DNA from 2 places in the Colwellia sp. BRX8-4 genome. Region 2 is predicted to be linked to the other one. Evidence: riboswitches for the same ligand, from Rfam matches in the RefSeq annotation. Region 2 holds a riboswitch; the other holds the start of a gene.
What was found. A riboswitch is a leader RNA that binds a small molecule or an ion and turns the genes downstream of it on or off. The one in region 2 is predicted to bind cyclic di-GMP.
Positions count from the first base shown of each region.

Region 1: it holds a riboswitch for cyclic di-GMP, as region 2 does, so the genes downstream of both, H4J56_RS01260 (GGDEF domain-containing protein) here and H4J56_RS17425 (DUF3718 domain-containing protein) in region 2, are expected to answer to the same signal.

Region 1 is NZ_JACGVS010000001.1:288,726-300,107, reverse strand. Features, by position in the region: gene uvrD (DNA helicase II) at 1-676, shown strand, start outside; gene H4J56_RS01290 (diguanylate cyclase) at 740-1,993, shown strand; gene H4J56_RS01285 (YfiR/HmsC family protein) at 2,110-4,020, shown strand; gene rarD (EamA family transporter RarD) at 4,254-5,177, opposite strand; gene H4J56_RS01275 (thioesterase family protein) at 5,431-5,898, opposite strand; gene recQ (DNA helicase RecQ) at 6,064-7,875, shown strand; gene H4J56_RS01265 (cytochrome c) at 7,948-8,247, opposite strand; gene H4J56_RS01260 (GGDEF domain-containing protein) at 8,498-9,499, opposite strand; cyclic di-GMP riboswitch class I at 9,730-9,812, opposite strand; gene H4J56_RS01255 (hypothetical protein) at 9,972-11,382, shown strand, end outside.
Region 2 is NZ_JACGVS010000028.1:18,523-29,904, forward strand. Features, by position in the region: gene H4J56_RS17415 (monovalent cation:proton antiporter family protein) at 1-939, shown strand, start outside; gene H4J56_RS17420 (patatin-like phospholipase family protein) at 1,259-2,413, opposite strand; gene H4J56_RS17425 (DUF3718 domain-containing protein) at 2,612-2,971, opposite strand; cyclic di-GMP riboswitch class I at 3,035-3,134, opposite strand; gene H4J56_RS17430 (3-oxoacid CoA-transferase subunit B) at 3,383-4,039, opposite strand; gene H4J56_RS17435 (CoA transferase subunit A) at 4,060-4,767, opposite strand; gene H4J56_RS17440 (hydroxymethylglutaryl-CoA lyase) at 4,836-5,753, opposite strand; gene H4J56_RS17445 (acetyl/propionyl/methylcrotonyl-CoA carboxylase subunit alpha) at 5,753-7,777, opposite strand; gene H4J56_RS17450 (enoyl-CoA hydratase/isomerase family protein) at 7,812-8,636, opposite strand; gene H4J56_RS17455 (carboxyl transferase domain-containing protein) at 8,648-10,255, opposite strand; gene H4J56_RS17460 (isovaleryl-CoA dehydrogenase) at 10,379-11,382, opposite strand, start outside.

The sequences.
Region 1 (11,382 bases), on a different contig from region 2:
TGCCGAGGCAAGAATAGAAAACTTAAATGAGCTTGTTACCGCTTGTCAGACCTTCGAAGCGGACCCCGAGTTAATAGAAGAACAAACAAAACTCACCTCATTTTTAACCCATGCCGCCCTTGAAGCAGGCGAGTCACAAGCCGATGATTATGAACCCGCTGTGCAGTTAATGACTATGCACTCTGCGAAAGGTTTAGAGTTTCCATTAGTGTTTATTGCCGGCTTAGAGGAGGGAATGTTTCCCTCACAAAAATCAGTAGAAGAAATAGGACGTTTAGAAGAGGAAAGACGTTTATGTTACGTCGGCATGACACGTGCTATGAATAAGCTATACTTGTGTCATGCAGAAAGCCGTCGACTTTATGGACAAGAAAAATTCCATAAAGCCAGTCGCTTTTTACGTGAATTACCTCCTGAATGTACCGAAGAAATAAGATTACAAAACCAAGTGACTCGTCCATCAACTAAAGGTAAGTTTTCTTCGACTTTTACACTGGAAACGTTTGAGAACAGCGGTTTTAGTTTAGGACAGTCAGTCGTTCATGCTAAATTTGGCGAAGGCGTTGTCTTAAATTATGAAGGTTCTGGAGCTCAAAGCCGTATTCAAGTTAATTTTGCTGGTGTAGGTAGTAAATGGCTGGTGGTCGCCTATGCTAATTTACAAGCCAACGTTTAATATCACATAAAAATCATTGGTTCTTTCATGTGATGCCATTATAAAAATAAGGTATGAAATTATATGTCAATGCAGTTACTCGTAGTAGAAGACAGTAAGCCTATTGCTCGTGTTATTAAGCAAATTGGCGAGGCATTAAATTATCAGGTAACTATTGCTACCACACTTGCTGAAGTAGAAGAAATTTTACAGGGCAAAAATGATTTTTTTGCTGCCACTATAGATTATGCCTTACCAGATGCTCCCAATGGCGAAGCAATAGCTTGTGTGCTCTCTCATGGTATTCCAAGTGTCGTTATGACAGGTAAAATGGATGAAACGACTCGACAGCAAATACTTGCTCAGCCCGTTGTTGACTATATCCCTAAAGAGAATAGCCAAGCTTTCCTTTATTTAAAACGTATTTTACATTGGCAAATAACCAACAGCAGTACAGGTATTCTTGTTGTTGATGATTCTTTAGCGGCACGAAATTATGTTTCTCAGCTCTTAAAGCGCCGCAACTTTAATGTTTATTTAGCCAATGACGGTGTGCAAGCGCTAGAACGCTTAAAGCAGCACAAAGACATTAAATTGGTGATCACCGATCTGGAAATGCCCATCATGGACGGTATCGAATTAACCAATGAAATCCGTAAAATCTATAGTCGTGATCAACTCGCTATTATTGGTATATCTGGAGCAGACAACGGTATGCATTCGGCACGCTTTATTAAAAATGGTGCTGATGACTTTTTACGTAAACCTTTTTGCCCAGAAGAGTTTTATTGTCGAATTACCCAAAATATTGAGAATTTAAACAATATTGAACAAATCCAAAAAGCAGCAAACGTAGACTATTTAACCGACTTACCTAACAGACGGGCTTTTTTCTCTAAAGCAGAACAACTGGTACCGCAATATATTAAAAGAGACATGCCTTATTGTGTTGCTATGCTCGACATTGATTTTTTCAAAAAAATCAATGATAACTACGGAAATGATGCTGGCGATCATGTCTTAAAAGTACTGGCATTATATATGCGTAAACATCTAGGATCAGGTTTGTTGGCCCGCTTAGGTGGTGAAGAGTTTGCCGTCTTAATGTACGGTACTGATGAGGATCAACTTTACACTAAATTAGACGATCTTCGTCGAGACATTTCTGTTTCTCAGCTAACTTTTGAAGAGCACCATATTGCCTTTAACATCAGTATAGGCTTGGTTTGTAATAGTACAGAGACGTTTGCTAAACAACTGAATCAAGCGGAAAGTGCGCTTTATAATGCTAAAGAAAATGGCCGCAATCAATTGAGTCTTTTTGGCGTCGATGATTAACGCTTTAGTTAAAATGTAGATGTTAAAGTTATGCCGAGCTTGAATTAACTTAAAGGTGCTTTTTTTTATAAAAAAAAGTAAAGTGGTTAAACTATTTTAACAACAGGGTGCACTAAATGAAGAAAAAAATAATGCTCATGAGCAAACATTTGCTGATGTTGTTTTGTTTTTTTATTAGCACCTCAAACTCAATTTTTGCACAGCAAATTGATAGTGAGCAAGTTAAAGCCGCTTATATTTACAATTTTATTAAACATGTTAGCTGGCAAAATGAAAATAACAAACAGCAATTTGTTGTTGGTGTTTATGGTGATGATATCTTTGCTGCCTTGCTTAATAAAACTTTGGCTAAGCGTGTCATTAGAAACAAGCCAATCAAAGTTATTGTCATAAAAAATATCGAAGCGGGTAAACAAACTGACTTGTTTTTTACTGCGGCCAATACCAATACTGAAATAGCCGATATTGCTGCCATTCTTCGCAGTAGCAGCACACTTTTGATTACTGATAACAGTATTGATAAGCATAATGTGATGATCAACCTAGTTAACGATGTTGAAAATTCTGCGATAGATTTTGAAGTGAATAAATCAAATATTGTCTTTGAGGGTTTGGTGATGTCTGCTGAATTATTATTGTCAGGTGGGACTGAACTTCAGGTGGCTACCTTGTATAGAGAAACAGAGTTGGCATTACAAGTCATTAGGGCGCGTGAAGCAAGGTTGAACCAAAAGTTAACCGATCAAGAAAATCAAATATCCTCAGCAAAAGAAAAGCTTAATACCTTAAATAAGAATTTAACACAGCAAGAAAAAATGGCGGGTAAGCGTCAGCAAGAGCTAAATATCCTAAAAATAGATACTGAACAACAGCAACGCTCGATAAAAACCAAAGAGCTGCAATTACAGCAAGTAGCAACCCAGTTAAAAGTAGCAAAAACAAACTTAGAGAACCAGCAAAGCTCGGTTGTCAATAAAGAACAAGAAAATAGGGCTATGGCTGAAAAAATATTGACTAATAAAGATATTTTGCAACGGCAACAGCAACAAATAAGTTTTCAAGGCATGCAATTAAATAAAAAAAATGAAGAGTTAGATAATCGCGAAGAACGCATTGATAAACAGCGACTTTATTTGATTGTAATGGCGTCCTTTCTTACCCTGTTAGTAGTGATTTCAGGATTGGTAGTCGTACTTTTTGTTAAAAATAGGCAGACAACACGAACATTAACTCGTACGCTCGAAAATTTACAAAAGATGCAAAAAAAATTAATTCAATCTGAAAAAATGGCGTCGTTAGGCACCTTAACTGCAGGGGTTGCCCATGAAATTAATACCCCGCTTGGTATTGCAGTAACATCAACAAGTACAGCTTTAGAAAGTACTCTCAAGATTCGTAAAAACTTTGAAACAGGCAACTTAACCCGCACGGCAATGCAACATTACTTTAGTGGTATGGAGAAGGCTTCTAACTTGAATACTAACGCTTTAGAGCGTGTTATTGAGTTGTTGAATAACTTCAAGCAAGTCGCAGCCGATCAAATGGTGGGAGAAGAGCGAGAAATTGATTTAGTCAGTTATATTGAAGAGGTCATGTCTACGTTATCGGCAGAAATGAAGCGCTTTAGGGTGAGTTATCAATATAGCGGTGAAAGTGAATTGAAAATAACCACCATTCCAGGAGCGTTAGCGCAGGTGCTAACAAATTTAGTCACGAATGCGTTAAAGCACGCTTTTGAAAATAAAGCACAGGGCAATATTGCTATCAACTTAACGAAAACCCAAGACGGTCATGTTGTTATCGTCTTTAAAGATGATGGCCATGGCATGACTCAACATGTGCTAGATAATATTTTTGAACCTTTCTTCACCACCAAAAGAAATTCTGGCGGTACTGGCTTAGGAATGAATATTGTTTATAATATTATATGTCAAAAACTACAAGGCAATATCAAAATTAAAAGTAAACTAGCCCTAGGGTCTAGTTTGCAGATCACCCTGCCAATAAAGCTTAAAGCCAATACTTAACTTAACTAAATGACATAGTCTTTTTAAATAGTCTCTACAGCATTGCTAACAGTTAAAAACTACAAGATAAGATCAAGATTGAAAGTAAACTAGCACTAGGGTCTAGTTTTCAGATCACCCTGCCAATAAAGCTTGAAAGTAAACTAGCACAAGTTTCTAGTGTTCAGCTTACTCTGGCAAAAAAGCTTAAGGCCAGTACTTAACCAACCTTAGATATAATCCCGGTAATACAATTAACGGCTTAATCCTTCATTCAATGCTAATTTACGTTTTTCATTTCTGGCTTTTAGTGAGTCAAGGCTATAAATAACTAAAGCTAACCAAATCGCAGCAAAGGTGGCTAATTTAGCAGGTTGCAATGTTTCTTGATAATAGAAGGTTGCTAAAAAAAACATAATACTGGGTCCAATGTATTGAAAAAAACCTAGCGTTGATAATGTTAATCTCTTTGCCGCAGCAGTAAAACATAACAGTGGCGCTGTAGTAACTACGCCTGCAGCGATCAATAGCAGGTTTAAATTTGAGCTGTTTTCAAACATGTTAGCGGTATTAGTATTAACAAATAACAACCAATAAACAATCGCGAGCGGTAGCATCATGCTTGATTCAATTAATAAACCAACAAAAGAATCAAGGTGCATTTTTTTACGTAACAAGCCATAAATACCAAACGTTCCAGCAAGTGCTAATGAAATTACCGGTAATGAACCTAATGCAACCAGTTGAATTAACACGCCACATAATGCCAGCGCAACGGCAAACTTCTGCATTTTTCGCAAACGCTCACCTAAAAAAATAACACCGAGTGCGACACTAAATAAAGGATTGATAAAATAACCTAAACTCGCGTCTAGTAGATGATCATTATTTATCGCCCAGATGAATAAAAACCAATTTACTAATAGAAAAGTAGCGGATAAGGCAAGTTTAGCCAATAACCTAGGTTGTTTGAGTGTATCGATTAATACCCGAAATCTTTTACTGATGATAACGATTAGAAATAACAGTAGGCTCGACCAAATAATACGATGAACCATAATTTCATCAGGGCTGATAGAAGAAATTAATTTGAAATAGATGGGCGCTAAACCCCAAAGCAGATAAGCACTAATCGCGTTAATTACGCCATTACGGTCTTTGTTATCAGTTACAGTCATGATTTTCAGTAAACTTTAGCAGCAAAAATAAAGAGCCGAATTATAACACAATGATTTTAATTTCAGCGCTTTACTTGTTCGATAACCGCAAACTGTCGGCTGTATATTGATAATACTTTTGCTAACGTTATTCACTTTAATTAGCTAATAACTACTCATTTACAATGAATATCTGTTGTACGTTTTTAAATAGACCTGAATCTAGCTATCGTATGAACACAAAGCCAGCACTTTAAAAATTAACGGGTGAATATTAACCAACTAGATAAGTACCGGTGCCAAAAGCAATGTGGTCACCTTTTTCGTTATGTAATTCCATGCGAGCAACCGCGACTTTATTGCCACTACGAATAATATGAGCTGTAGCGATAAACTCCTCACCACGACCTGGTCGTAAATAATCGGTACGCAGATCTATCGTTCCTAGGCAGCTCAAACTTTGTTGAATTGTTGTTGGTGTTTTGTGCTCAAGTTGTTCAATCATATTCGCTGCCACGACAACACCACCAGCAAAATCAAGGGCTGATGCAGTGACACCACCATGTAGCGTTTTCTGTAATGGGTTGCCCATTAACTTATCTTGCCATAAAAAACGTACTTCAGAGGTATTACAATCAAATTTACTAACGGTTAGGCCCAGTAATTTATTAAAGGGAAGGCTGTGTGACCAAAAATGAGTAAGTTGCTCAATCATTTGTTTTTCATCTAAATTATTTGTCATAATCCTTCCAATTTAACCAGCAGATTCTTCTAACTGGTCTAATGTCTTCATTGTAGCTTAGCACTTATCTTTCTAAGCATTCAATAAATACTAAAATAGTGCTCTCGACTTTTTTTGTGGCTGGGGTAAAATAACAATAATTGTCGTTTAATAAAGTTTACTCCGTTGCTAAAAGCTCCCCCCACAGTCTCACAAGCTCAGCTTGAAGATGCGTTAAAGCATCATTTTGGTTATCAAACTTTTCGAAGCGGACAATTAGAAATTATTCAGCAATTATTTCAAGGTCGAGACAGTTTAGTACTTATGCCAACGGGTGGTGGTAAATCGATGTGTTATCAACTGCCTGCCGTATTATTACCAGGAATAACCATCGTTGTTTCACCCTTAATAGCTTTAATGAAAGATCAAGTTGATGGTTTGACTCGACAAGGTATTTCAGCGGCTTTTGTTAATTCGAGTTTAGATCAAGAAACAATCAATGATATTTTTGAGCGCTTATCTCGTAGTGAGCTTAAGTTGTTATACATAGCTCCAGAGCGTTTAAAAAATTATTATTTTATGCAACGCTTGGCAAGCATACAGATAAGTTTATTTGCTATTGACGAAGCACATTGTATTTCACAATGGGGACATGATTTTCGGCCGGCATACACACAACTTCATACAATTAAACAACGATTTCCATCGGTACCGGTTATGGCGTTAACAGCAACTGCCGATGTTACAACCCGAAGAGATATTCTTCTTCAACTCGCATTGACTGATCCTTATATTCATCTTGATAGCTTTGACCGGCCTAATATTCGTTTTACCTTAGCGGATAAATATAAGGGCGATCACCAGGTGTTACGCTACATTAAAAAGCGTGGTGATGATTGCGGCATTGTTTACTGTAGTAGCCGCTGGCAAGTTGAGAAATTATCTAAAATGTTAGCAAGTGCGGGTATAAATTGTTCTGCCTATCATGCTGGCATGGAAACAGAGATGCGCAATATTGTCCAAGATGGTTTTGCCAAAGATAATATTCAAGTGGTTATTGCCACCGTAGCTTTTGGATTGGGCATCAATAAATCAAATATCCGCTTTGTGATTCATTTTGAACCTCCAAGAACACTCGAGTCATATTATCAAGAGATTGGCCGTGCTGGCCGAGACGGTTTAGCGGCAGAAGCGTTATTTTTGTATGATGAAAAAGATGTAGAACGCATTACCAAGTATATAGCTGATGGTGATAATGAAGAAAGGGTGAACGTTGAACAACAGCGTTTTCAAGCGTTAAAAGGCTTTATTGAAGCTCAAACCTGCCGTCGACAAGTTGTACTTAATTATTTTGCAGAATTTACCACTAAAAAATGTGGTAACTGTGATATTTGTTTAGATCCACCCACTCAATTTGACGCTACTGAAGCGGCACAAAAAGTCTTATCTTGTGTGTTTCGTATCCAGCAACAAGGTGATATTGAACATGTTGTGCAAGTGCTCAGAGGGGAGTTAACTGAAAAAGTTAGGCAACTGCAGCATGAAAAAGTGTCCACTTTCGCTATCGGTAAAAGTAAAACTCCGGGATATTGGTTTGCTATTATTAGACAATTGATTCATTTGGGATTTTTACAGCAAGATATTTCTCAACAATCTGCGTTATTTTTAACACAAGCATCGCGCTCGGTGTTGAAAGGGGATGAACCCTTAATGTTAGCTTCACCAAGGTTGCAAAAAGCGAGTTATTGGCAACAAGATAAAACCGATAAACGTTATGACCGTGTCTTATTTGTTAAATTAAGAAGTTTGCGTAAAACGATTGCAGATGCAGAGGATATTGCGCCATTCATTGTTTTCAATGATGCAACGTTGTCAGAGCTTGCGCGTATAAAGCCAAAAACATCACAGCAAATGCTAAATATTAATGGTATTGGTGATACAAAACTTGCCCGTTATGGACATGACTTTTTGCAAGTTATTCAACAGCATAATGCTTAAAACAAAAAACGCTCAATTGAGCGTTTTTTAATTTTATTTTTGATGAACCAGGTTCAACAATAATTACTGAGTTTATTTTAAACTAGCGTAATAAGCCGAAATATTTGCGATATCTTCATCACTTAAACCCATAGCCATAGGTCCCATAACAGGATCTTTACGTTTACCCGCTTTAAAGTCTTTCAACTGTTTAGCAAGATAAGCTTCTTTTTGACCAGCAAGGTTTGGGTACATAGGTACCGCAGAGATACCAGCAGCACCATGACAAGCAGCACACATACCAGTTTTTGCTTTACCAGCAGCAGCATCACCAGCAAAAACAGGAGACGCCATCATTAAAGTAGCAGCAACAGCTAAAGTAATTTTTTTCATAAATTATTTCTCTCTTAGTCGTTAGGAATTTTACACTGCATTCAGTATATGAGAAAACAAGGAGGCTGTCGTCGACTATTTTTAGCTAAGCACTCGCAATGTAATCTTCTTTGATTTACCACCGAGTATATTAAGATTATTACCGATTATATTGAGTAAAGTTGGGCATACTATCACTGATATTATTTATTGAAGTGAAAATATCAGCGAGAGAAAAATGTCATCAAGCAAAAAGTATCTTGTTGAGCGATTAAGAACTTAATGTATTATTTTTTTTGTATAAATCGGGTAGTAACAGGCGTGATTTTTTTAAGATACTGCTGGCATTTTCAGCAATATTAAAGGTGTCTACACCAGTAGACAATGTCATTTGAGGTAATCTAATACCAGACTTACTACTAACAAAGCGCAGCTTTTCAACGCCATGTGTTATTTTACTGGCAATTTCTCGAGCACTTTCTTTGTCAATATCAGGTAACAGAATTAAAAATTCATCGCCACCTGAACGTATTGGTAGACCGCTGCCATCAACATAACTACTCACTTTACTGGCTATTTTTGATAAGAGAACATCACTAATTAAATGACCGAATTGCAGATTAACTTCTGAAATTTGATCAACACAGACGACAATTGCGGCAACTTGCCGACTTGGATCTTCTGTTAGCCATAAATCTAAATGCTTAGACATAGCTTTACGATTATAAAGACCGGTAAGTGGATCCATGTAAATTTCTTCACGTACTTCTTTTAATTCAACTTTTAACGCCTGGGTCTTTTTACGGGTAAAAGAAATATGTTCAGCAAATTTTTGTTGGTGTAGTTTAAAGGCTTTAGATGCCTGGCGAATGCTATTTACCGCAACGACTATTTTTTCTTTATCGGCAGATTGTAGATCAGAAATATTGCCGTCTAGCGTGGTAATCAGTTTATTAATACTCTGCGATGATTTTTGGCTGTTTTTTTCAACATGGGTGACAACGTCATCTAGGTCGTCAATGAGTTCATCTCTGAATTTACTTTGGCCTAAAATGAATTGGCGATAGTTTTCTTCAATGAAAAAATCATCAAGCTTTTTACCCGTGGCAAGTTTATTTTCAATGGCAGTATTAAGAAGAATGTTTTTTTTATTAATATATTCGTAGCTAACTGAATAATTAATTGGGCTGACAGGTAAAAACCACCGCTGTAATTGTTTTACGGCCATGTTCATTTTTAGTTCAGCTTGTTTTATGGAATCATGATATTTCATTGTTCCATCTCAATTTGCACACCCAATTAATAATATCAATAGACCATTTTCTAGTATAAACAAGTAAAGTACCACATATATTTTTTGTCTATAAAAAACATATATTTAGTTATATAGTATTTTAAATGAAGGTAATATATGACAGAAAATAATTAAAAATAAGGGAAGGACCGCAAAGTATACCGAAAGCAAACTGTTCAAAATAAAGACAAGCCCCCACTATATCTATACTTGGCAGTTCCGCTATCCTAGGTTTCCCCTTAGACCGGTAACTTTGCGTCTCTAGCTTTCACTAGATTTGCCCTTTTCGAGTTTTAGAAACTCTAAATTCATTATAAGCGTTGAACTATGCTTGTAAACCTTTATTATGAATAATTTGTTGAACCGTAACGAAAACCTATAAGTAATAGATAAATTTATAGGTTATGGCTGATCACTCTACTGATCATTAGATAAAGGATTTTAGTTAATAATGCCCTGTAAACTGTTGTTGATCCTTTGTTTTTTTATAGCTCCTTTATTTTGTTTTGCCAATGATGCTTTAAACGTTGAGCAAAACATTAAAGATGTTGAGCGCTATTTTTTACAAGACGCTGAAAACCTTCCCTACGAAGAGATCATTACACTTTCAAAAAAAATTTTGGGATCTCAAGAAAATTATACCGTCCAAATTCGTGGAAAAACCTTCATCCTTCTTGCTGATGTTGCCAATAATAAGGGTGAAAATAGCGAAGCATTTCATTTTGCGCAAGATGGAATTTCTCTGCAAGGACTTGAACCAGCCATAAAGTTTAATTTATTGCTGAAAGTTGCAGATGGCTATTATTTACAAGAGAAGTATGAACAAACTCAAAATATGGCAACCAATGTTATTTTAATGGCAGATTCTCCACAAGTGCTAAAATATCGTTTAATTGCTTTGAGTTATCGAGCTGTTACCTATGCGTTGCAAAATAAAAACGATTTATCGATGAATGATCTTAATCAAGTTAAGGTGCTGATTTCGGTAAATCCTCAGTATGAGGATCACCTTTGTCTTTTAGAAATTTTAGCAACGGCATATTATTATTTAGGCGATTATCAAACATCGCTAACCATGCAAAATAAGCTATTAACGTTAAAATTTGATTTAGACAAACTGGCTAATATTGACCAAACTTATTTACACTTAGGCCGTGCTTATTTTCAGTTAAATTTATTTGATGATGCTTACAATGCTTTTTGGGAAGCACAAAAACACGGCAAAAATAAAAATGCTCCAATTAGTGCTGCCTATGCTGAATTAGGATTGGCAGAGGTGTTATTAAAGCAGGGAGAATTTAGTGACTCACATAATTGGCTATTATCAGCCAGTGCTACATTTAATGAAAAGAGCTTAAATAAGCCTTATTTAACCTCGTTAATTCTATTAGCAGAGACCTCAAGTCTATTAAACAATAAAGCTGTATACCAACATTACCTTCAATTAGCTGAATTAACTGCTAAACACATAAAGCTATCAAAAAAGCAGGCTAAATTATTACTTTTATTAAGTCATATGTATCAGCAAAACGGTGATTATAAAAATGCGTTAATGGCCCATAAAAATTATCTTGAATTACTTCAACAGTTTCAGAAAAAGGCTGAACCCTCTTTAATTATTGACTCCAGTCAAATGTTAAGTGCAAATGATAAAAGTCGAAATTTAATCCTGAATCTCGCTGAACAGAGTAAGCTACAAACTCAATTCAGTGCAAAATTTATCGCGCAAAAAGAAGTTATATATTTATTGATTGTGATCGTTATTTTATTAGTCATTACGTTGGTTTTTTTTGGGTTAAGACAAAGAACGTTGCGCTTAAATCAAGTATACGATGAAGAGGAACAGCCATTATCTTATTTGG
Region 2 (11,382 bases):
GCCAATCAGGTTAAATTGTTACCGGTTGAAACTGCTTCTATCTTGTTAGGCGCAGGTGTATTGAGTATGGCGATAACACCTTATATGATTAACAATGCTCGTCGTTGGTCGTTGATGTTGAGTAACGAAAAGCCCATAGATACCGATCATTTAGCTGAACTTCCCGAGCAAACAGAGTTAAGTGACCATGTCATTATTTGTGGTTTTGGTCGAATTGGCCAAACGGTGAGTCGCTTTTTAAAGCAAGAGTCGATTAAGTTTGTTGCTATCGATATTGACCCACTTAGGGCAACAAAAGCGCGTGAAGCAGGAGAAAATGTGCTTTTTGGCTCATCAAGACAAACTGAATTATTACAAGCAGCTCACTTGTCGAAAGCTAAGCTTGTTGTTATTGCTTTTGGTGAGGACAAACAATCACTTGAGGTTATTCAAAAAGTTAGATCATTATCACCCGATGTTCCTATCCTTGTGCGCACTCGAAATGACGATCAACTACAAGCATTGCAAGAAGCGGGTGCTAATCAAGTGGTACCAGAGAGTTTAGAGGGCAGCTTAATGCTGGTCTCTCAAGTGTTATCTTTAACCGGAGTGCCTTTCTCTCGTATTATTCGCCGTGTACAAAAAGAACGTAAAGACCACTACAGCCATTTGCATGGGTTTTTTCAGGGTGAGCATACTGACATGAGTCCTGAAGCTATGGATCGCATTGAATTCGCTAATGGGATTATATTAACGGAAAACTCTTATGCTAATGGGCATTCTATAGCGTCACTGAATTTATCGGCAAAACGGGTCACGGTGGTTGCGCTTCGCCGTAACAATATTGAATCAGAGCAACCCGATGAAGCCACTATTCTTCAAGCTCAGGATACCCTGATTGTACGCGGAAAGCCTCGACGAGTAGAACGAGCAGAGCGCTTTGTTCAAAAGGGAGTTTAGCTTTTCCTTTGACTGTCCGCAGTGTTGTTAGGTCTAGATGAGTATAACGAGCAGGACATTTCATCCAAGAGAGGGGGAATTTTTTTCTTGATTGCCGCAGTGTTGTTAGCTCTAGATGAGTATAACGAGCAGGACATTTCATCCAAGAGAGGGTAACTTTTTCTTGGATGTCCGCAGTGTTGTTAGGTCTAGATGAGTATAACGAGCAGGACATTTCATCCAAGAGAGGGGGAATTTTTTCTTGGTTGTCCGCAGTGTACTAAGCCAATAAACGCTTTGTTCAACAAGGCGTTTACTTTATTACTTTAGCAATGGATCGTTATTCAAGAGATAAAAATTTTCTAATCGCAGTCTCTTGCTCCATAGCATCTTCAAATCCCAGTTTAATTAACTGCCGACAATAATTTTTTTCAAATAATAAATAACTAACAATACTTGATTCAGAGTCATTAGAGATACCTACGCTGCGTAATAATAAACGTATCGATAGTGGTAGGTCTGAAAAATACTCTACGGCCATGGCATTAAAGTCATGACTGGGATTAAGGAGAAATGATGATATCGGTTTTAAACCATCTTTTTCTTTTCTAAGTTCTGGTGGTATAAGTTTTATTGTTTCATTAATTCGTTCTAGACGTTCAATATCGCTGTGTAATGTATCTGAGAAAATAGTATCAAGTAAATGACCGGCAACAGTAGAGGTTGTCGGAGGATGAGGATTATTCACTTTACTATGAAGTGGTGCTTTAGGTTGATCAACACCAACAATAAACAAATTTTCTCCACCTAAGTGTATCGCAGGGCTTAACGGTGAAAGTTGATGTATAGACCCATCACCATAATGCTCTTGGCGAATTTTGATTGAAGGAAACACAAGGGGAATAGCGGCAGAAGCCATTAAGTGCTCACTATTAATTTGGCAAGGCTCACCACGACGTTTAGCGCGAAACCAAGGAGAAATAGACTCATCAGATTGATAAAAACTAATTGAATCGCCATTACTGTAACTTGATGCAGTAATAGAAACTGCAGATAAATAGCCACGTAAAATATTGGTGTCGATACGTTTAAAGTCGACCACCATATTCAGTAAGTCACGAAGTGGCGCGTTGTTTAGTAAACTACGCGCACTTTTATTGGCATAATCTGCTTGGAAACTTGCCAGCATACCTTTCGCCAAATGTGAGAAAACCCGAATACCATCACTATGGTATATTCGACTGGTATTAATATTCTTCCAAACCCATTCTAATTTTTTTACCCCCAAATGAAAGCATGAAGAATAACAGGCTAGCGCTGTGGTATTTATAGCACCAGCAGAGGTGCCACATATAATGGGAAAGGGGATGCCATGATTTCTAGGGACAAATTTTGATATGGCAGAAAGCACACCTACTTGATAAGCCGCTCGGGCGCCACCACCAGTAAGTACTAAAGCATTCTTACTGTCTTTATAACTTCTTTTATTCAACATGTATATCGCAGTCTTCTTCGTATAACTTAAGTGTAATCAGTTTTTTAACCTGGTGCTAGCTTAACGAGTCAAAAAATAGATTGAAATGACTAAGGCAAAAAAAAGCCTGCAGAAGCAGGCTTTTTAAAATGACATAGAATTATTATCTAGTAAAACAGTACACTTGATTGAACAAATAACATCTACTAAAAAATAAGTTTAGCTGCTAACGCGTTCGTTAGCTGCGTCTATCAATGGTTGCGATCCGGTTTGCAAAATAGCTAAGTTTTCAGAAACAACTTTCTTTGGTAACTTTGAAATCATCAAAGAACCTGTTTTAACTGAACCATTAGACGATGCAAACGCCAACAGATTCTGTCCATTACACTCAATACCATGAAAGATAGTGCGAATTTTTAATCTATTCGTTTTTAAGAACGAACGCATGCGTTTCTTGTCGTCTGCAGCTACATACTGGCAAACGCTTTGAGCGATGTCAGCAGCTTGTGCTTTCGGCGCCGATACAACAGACGTTAATGTTAAAATAGTGATGGTAGAAGCTAGTAATAATTTTTTCATTTTAGTAACCTTGTAATTAATTTAGTTAGTAAAGGAAAAAACCACGGGATGTACCTTGTATAACGAGGTGACTCCGCTGTCATAGAATTTATATATAAAACATAAATCCCTTAGACCGGTGGTTTTGCGTAACACGATTTCACGTGTTTTGCCTTTTCTTTGTCCCTTTTAGTATTGCGAATTGAGCCAATAAATGCAAGAAAAATGTGTAATACGCTAGTGACATGCGTAAAGAAATTTAATAAAAAAAACACTTTTATCAATTTTTTTTCAAATAGAACATGTGCTTAATCGAATGGTGACTATCAAAACCATTAAGTGAACTTTAATGTAATGTTAAAATATAGAGTAAAAAAAAAGAGCTAAAGCTCTTTTTTTATTTAATCGTATGATTAATATGCCGCTAGGTTATTAAAATTTCATTTCAGGGACATGCTCAGGAACAATTAATTCACCTTCAGTGAGTTTTATTATTTCCTCAATACTGACCCCTGGTGCTCGCTCTAATAAATGAAACTTGCCATCTTTAATTTCGATAAAGGCTAAATCAGTGAGTACTCTTTTAATACAACCCTTACCTGTTAACGGTAAAGTGCAGTTAGATAAAAGTTTTGAAACACCATGTTTAGAAGCGTGAGTCATAGTAACAATAATATTGTCAGCACCCGCAACTAAATCCATAGCACCGCCCATACCTTTAATCAGCTTGCCTGGAATCATATATGAAGCAATGTTACCGTTTACATCGACCTCAAAGGCACCTAGTACTGTTAAGTCGACATGTCCGCCACGTATCATTGCGAATGACTCGGCACTATCAAAGATAGAGGCACCTTTTGCCATCGTGACCGTTTGTTTACCGGCATTAATTAAATCTGCATCAATTTCGTCTTCGGTGGGAAACTGTCCCATGCCAAGTAAACCATTTTCAGATTGAAGCATCACTTCTATTCCCGCAGGAATATAGTTAGCAACTAACGTTGGAATACCTATACCTAAGTTAACGTAATAACCGTCTTGTAATTCTTGTGCTACACGTTGTGCTAGCTGTTCTCTTGTTAAAGCCATTGTTTAGTCTCCGGAATTATTTATGACTGAGCAGTACGAACAGTTCGTTGTTCAATGCGTTTTTCAAATGTACCTAAAATCAATCGATTAACATAGATACCTGGTGTATGGATTTGGTCTGGGTCTAGCTCGCCAGGTTCAACTATCTCTTCAACTTCAACGACGGTAATTTTGCCTGCCGTTGCTGCCATAGGATTAAAGTTACGTGCTGTTTTTCTAAAAACCAAATTACCGTAACGGTCGGCTTTCCAGGCTTTAACAATGGCAAAGTCGCCTTTAATTGCGGGCTCAAGGATATACATTCTACCGTCTATTTCACGCTCTTCTTTACCTTCTGCTACCGGTGTTCCATAACCTGTTGCCGTAAAAAAAGCAGGTATACCAGCACCACCAGCTCGCATTTTTTCAGCTAAAGTGCCTTGTGGTGTGAGTTCTACTTCTAATTCACCATTCATCATTTGACGTTCAAATTCAGCGTTTTCACCAACATATGATGCAACAATTTTTTTGATTTGACGGTCTTGCAGTAACACACCTAAACCGAAATCATCGACACCACAGTTATTTGAAACCATCGTTAATGCTTTAGTGCCTTTGCGCTTTATTTCACTAATTAGATTTTCTGGGATACCACATAAACCAAAGCCACCCGAGATAACGGTCATGCCGTCTTCAAGTCCTGCCATCGCTTCTTCATAGCTTGCTACTACTTTGTCAAATCCGGCCATTATTTAATCCTCATTACATTTATTTCTATAGAGTATTTATCATACATCGTCATTTATTATTATATTTATTACTGTGCACGGTAGGCATTAGAAACTTTAGATGCCGGGGTTTTACCTAATTTATCACTGATAAACCAACCGGCATGGACTAACTTATCTAAATTAATACCGCTATTAATACCTAAACCATTGAGTAAATAAACCACATCTTCAGTGGCAACATTACCTGAAGCGCCCTTAGCATAAGGGCAACCACCCGATCCAGCAATGGCACTATCAATAACGGCAATACCATTTTGTAAAGCGGTGTAAATGTTAGTTAACGCCTGACCATAGGTATCATGAAAATGAACCGCTAGTTTAGCCTTAGGTACACGGGCACTAACCGCTTGTAACATCTTCTGTACATTAACAGGTGTGCCCACACCAACCGTATCGCCAAGCGATATTTCATAACAGCCCATTTGGTAAAGTTTTTCAGCCACTTCAGCCACTTTTTCTGGTGATACTTCACCCTCGTAAGGACAACCGACAACACAAGAAACATAGCCTCGTACCGGAATGTTTAATTTTTTGGCTGCAGCCATTATTGGTTCAAATCGCTCAAGGCTTTCAGCAATTGAACAGTTAATGTTTTTTTGACTAAACGCTTCAGAGGCCGCGCCAAAAATGGCAACTTCGCTGGCATTAACCGCTACAGCCGCTTCAAAACCTTTCATATTTGGCGTGAGGGCAGCGTAAGTGACCCCTTTTTTACGTGCTATCCCATTGAAAACATCAGTCGATGTTGCCATTTGAGGCACCCATTTCGGAGAAACAAAGCTGCCACTCTCAATGTAAGTGACTCCGGCATCACTGAGCAGATTAATTAAGGCAATTTTATCTTCTGCACTGATTTGTTGTTTTTCATTTTGTAGGCCATCACGCGGGCCAACCTCAACGATTTTTACTTTTTTAGGTAAGGTATTATTAGCAAGGGAGCTCATTATGACTCCTGTGGCGTAAAAGCAAGTAATTCGCTGCCGCCATCAACCATGTCACCTTCGGCGTAGAATAAGGTATCAATGGTACCGTCTTCAGGCGCTCGAATGGTGTGCTCCATTTTCATCGCTTCCATGATCATTAAGGGTTGGTCCTTAGTCACACTATCGCCGGCTTTGACTAACACGCTGACCATAGTACCGTTCATCGGTGCTAATAGGCCGCCATGATTATCATCAGCATTATTGTCACCACAATCAGGTTTAATATGAATAAAGTTAAAAACGCCATTTTGACGATATAAGCTAATTTGATCACCTGAACTGTCAATGTTGTGGGCGATAGTGGCTTGACTGCGATAGCCATCAATACTGACATGGAGTGTGTCACCGGCAATTCGACCTTGGCAATCAACTGTTCGTCCTGCAACTGAAATTAAATAGTAACTACGATTACCTTGACGTTTCTGTTCAACAGTCACTGGATATTCAATATCATTATGAGCAAGAACTACTCGGTGATTATGCGCTTCGTTAGAGCGCCACGCCGAGGTATTATTCCAAGGAGAAAAAGGATCTTTGGTCGTTGCTGCTTTTTGTTTCGCTTGTTCAGCCAGTGAAAGCACTAAATACAAAGCTGCCATCGGTAATTCGTCGGCTAACGCTTGTTTGTTATCATGAAATATTTCACTGTCGTATTTCTCGATAAAGCTGGTATCTATTTCTTCATTAATAAACGGTTTTGATGTCGCTAAGTTATAAAGAAAATCAATATTGGTGGTAACACCTTTAATACGATATTCCGACAAGGCTTTTGTTAAGCGTTGCAGTGCTTTTTCACGATTTTCATCCCAGACAATTAGCTTAGCTATCATAGGATCGTAAAATACACTCACCTCATCACCTTGACGAACACCGGTATCAACACGAACATGTGCGCTTTCTGCTGGCGGTTGTAAAAAATCTAGCGTGCCCGTTGCGGGTAAAAAATCATTATTTGGGTCTTCAGCGTAAATTCGCGCTTCAAAAGAGTGGCCATTAATGACTAACTGTTCTTGTGTTTTTGGTAAAACTTCACCAGCAGCAACTCTTAATTGCCATTCGACTAGATCTTGGCCACTGATCATTTCAGTCACCGGGTGCTCTACTTGTAAGCGAGTGTTCATTTCCATAAAGTAGAATGAACCGTCAACATCCAGTAAAAATTCTACCGTGCCTGCGCCTTGATAACCAATAGCCTGGGCAGATTTTATCGCAGATTCGCCCATCGCTTTACGTAGCTTTTCACTCATTTTAAAGGCTGGCGCTTCTTCAATAACTTTTTGATGACGGCGTTGCACTGAACAATCACGTTCAAATAAGTAAACGGCATGTTGATGATTATCACAAAACACTTGAATTTCAACATGGCGAGGTTGTGTTAGATACTTTTCAACCAGCATTCTATCATCACCAAAGGATGACATTGCTTCACGTTTAGCTGCAGCAAAACCTTCACTAAACTCAGCTTCGCTCCACACTTGTCGCATGCCTTTACCACCACCACCGGCGGTAGCTTTTAACAATACCGGATAGCCCATATCGTCAGCCGCTTTTTTAATGATGGCTTCGGATTGATCATCACCATGATAACCAGGGACTAAGGGAACATTGGCTTTTTCCATAATGTTTTTAGCGGCAGACTTTGACCCCATCGCTTCAATGGCCGCAACGGGCGGACCAATAAAAACGATGTTTTCATCGCTACATCGACGACAAAAGTCAGCATTTTCTGAGAGAAAACCATAACCAGGGTGAATGGCTTGAGCGCCAGTACGTTTTGCTGCTTCAATCACTTTCTCTGATAATAAATAGCTTTCGCGAGAGGGCGATGGACCAAGGTAAATGGCTTCATCAGCCATGTTGACATGAAGCGAGTCAGCATCAGCATCAGAATATACGGCAACGGTTAAAATACCCATTTTACGAGCAGTTTTAATTACGCGACAGGCGATTTCACCACGGTTGGCAATAAGAATTTTAGTAAACATTTTAGCTGTTTTAGTTGTTAGTTGAGACATGTTTTTATCCTTCACTCGTCGGTTCTTTTTGCCAGCTTGCTGGTCGTTTTTCAAAAAAAGCAGTTAAGCCTTCTTGGCCTTCTGCAGAAACGCGAATTGATGCGATGCGTTCACTGGTCATGCTAAGTAAATCAAAGTTAATTTCTTGATAAGCGACATCTAAAGCAAGTTGTTTTGCTTGACGAACGGCTTTCGGGCCGTTGCTCAATACTGTGCTCACCATATCAATAACGGTGCTTTCTAACGCTTCTAACGAAACAATCTCATCAACTAAGCCTAACTGTTGCGCTTTGTCTGCAAAGAAACGTTCTGCCGTTTGAAAGTATCGACGACTGGCTTTTTGGCCAATAGCATTGACGACATAAGGGCTGATGGTCGCAGGAATTAAACCTAATTTAACTTCACTGAGACAAAAGCTAGCTTTATTGCTGGCGATAACAATGTCACAACAACTGGCTAAACCCACTGCGCCGCCAAAAGCAGCACCTTGTATTTGTGCAATAGTGGTTTGCGGTAGAAAATTAAGTGCATGTAACATCTGAGCAAGCGCGTTAGCATCACGTAAGTTTTCTTCATATGAGTAACTGGCCATGCGCTTCATCCACGCTAAGTCAGCCCCAGCAGAAAAACTTTTGCCAGTCGATGCGAGTATCATCAGGTGAATATCGTCGCGTTGGGCTATTTCGATAAATATCATCGTTAATTGGGCGATAATTTTGTCGTCAAAAGCATTGTGCTTGTCAGGATTATTTAAGGTAACTGTTGCTACCCCATAACGGTCTACGTTAAATAATACCTGACCGGTATTGATCTCTTTTAATGGTGTCATCTTGTTCAGCCCTACATTCTAAAGATACCAAATTTGGTATCCTCAATAGGTTTATTCAACGAAGCAGAAATGGCTAAACCTAATATTTGACGAGTATCGGCAGGGTCAATAATACCATCATCCCATAAGCGAGCTGAAGCATAGTAAGGGTGGCCTTGATGCTCATAAGTATCAATAATCGGTTGTTTAAAGTCAGCTTCTTCTTGCTCGCTCCACGGTTCACCGAGTTTGTCTTTTTGGTCACGTTTAACTTGTGCTAAAACGCCAGCCGCTTGTTCACCGCCCATCACTGAAATACGGGCATTTGGCCACATAAATAAGAAGCGTGGATCGTAAGCACGACCACACATACCATAGTTACCTGCGCCGAAACTACCACCAATTAGCACGGTAAATTTTGGGACTTGTGCCGTGGCAACGGCGGTGACCATTTTTGCACCATGCTTAGCTATACCGCCTGCTTCGTATTGCTTACCGACCATAAATCCGGTGATGTTTTGTAAGAAGACTAAAGGAATTTTTCGTTGTGCACATAATTCAATAAAATGAGCACCTTTTTGAGCTGATTCGCCAAAGAGAATGCCGTTATTGGCGATAATGCCTACGGGGTAGCCAAATATCCGTGCAAAACCACACACTAAAGTCGTGCCATAAAGTGCTTTAAATTCATCAAAATTACTACCATCAACGACACGGGCGATAATTTCACGAATATCAAAAGGTTGGCGGGCATCTTTGGGTACCACACCGTATATTTCTTGTGCGTCGTAAGCGGGCTCAACAATAGGTTGAATATTCATGGTTACCGGTTTAACACGATTTAAATTACCAACGATACTGCGGGCAATTTCTAAAGCGTGATGATCATTTTGTGCGAAATGATCGGCGACACCAGAGGTACGACAATGTATGTCTGCGCCACCTAAGTCTTCAGCACTAACGACTTCGCCAGTCGCGGCTTTAACTAACGGCGGTCCAGCTAAAAATATAGTGCCTTGTTCTTTAACAATAATAGATTCATCGGCCATTGCGGGTACATAAGCGCCACCTGCAGTACAAGAGCCCATAACAACAGCAATTTGCGGTATGGCTTGTGCTGACATATTTGCTTGATTAAAGAATATGCGACCAAAGTGTTCTCTATCAGGGAAAACCTCGTCTTGGTTAGGCAAGTTAGCGCCACCAGAGTCGACTAAATAAATACAGGGTAAGTTGTTTTCTTGGGCAATCGTTTGTGCGCGAAGATGTTTTTTTACCGTTAGCGGAAAATAGGTTCCGCCTTTTACGGTAGCGTCGTTAGCGACAATAACACACTCTTGTCCACCAACTCGGCCAATGCCGGTGATAATACCAGCAGCGGGAACATCTGCTTCATAAACTTCATAAGCGGCTAGTTGAGATAATTCTAAAAATGGTGAGCCAGCATCAAGTAGGGCATTAACGCGATCGCGTGGTAATAATTTACCGCGAGATAAATGACGATCACGGCTGCGCTGTCCGCCACCTAATTTTATTTGCTCAAGCTTTACTTTTAAATCGTCTACTTGAACTTGCATATGAGCAGCGTTTTCAATGAATTCTGGGCTGCGTACATTGATTTTTGAAATTATTTTAGCCACGATATTTGCCTTTATTATGGAATTTTATCAGTAAGAACATTAGCTTTAATGTTACGAGCTAAACAAGAGCAGTGTGGCTCTCATCAGCCTCTCTAAATCAAGAGGCTGTAGCAAGTTATAACCTTATATAGACTCGGCGAATAACTCTCGACCTATTAGCATACGACGAATTTCTGAAGTACCTGCGCCAATTTCATATAATTTAGCATCACGTAACAAACGACCTGCTGGAAATTCATTGATGTAACCATTTCCGCCAAGTAATTGAATAGCATCTAAGGCCATTTTTGTCGCAAGTTCTGCAGCAACTAAGATAACACCGGCCGCATCTTTACGTGTGGTTTCACCTCTGTCAGCCGCTTGTGCACATAAATAAGCATAAGATTTAGCCGCATTCATTTGGGTGTACATATCGGCAATTTTACCTTGGATCAATTGGAACTCACCAATGGATTGACCGAACTGTTTGCGGTCATGAATATAAGGAACAACTAAGTCCATACACGCATCCATAATACCTAAAGGTCCACCGGTTAATACGATACGCTCGTAATCAAGGCCAGACATTAAGACTCGAACGCCTTTACCTTCTTCACCTAAAATGTTTTCTGCTGGTACTTCACAGTCTTGGAAAACTAATTCACAGGTGTTTGAACCGCGCATACCTAATTTGTCTAATTTTTGATGACGAGAAAAACCTGGGTAATCACGCTCAACGATAAAAGCAGTAATGCCTTTTGAACCCGCTGAAGTATCAGTCTTTGCGTAAATAACATAAACGTTGGCATCAGGACCATTGGTGATCCACATTTTGTTGCCATTTAAAATATACTTGTCGCCTTTTTTGTCGGCGCGCAATTTCATGCTGACTACATCAGAACCTGCATTAGGTTCACTCATCGCTAATGCGCCAATATGCTCACCGCTACAAAGTTTTGGTAAATATTTAGCTTTTTGTTCATGCGAACCGTTTTTGTTTAATTGGTTTAAACAAAGGTTAGACATAGCACCGTAACTTAGACCAACAGAAGCAGACGCACGTGAAATTTCTTGCATTGCCACCATATGTTCTAAATAGCCTAAGCCTGAACCGCCATATTCTTCGTCAACGGTCATGCCTAATAAGC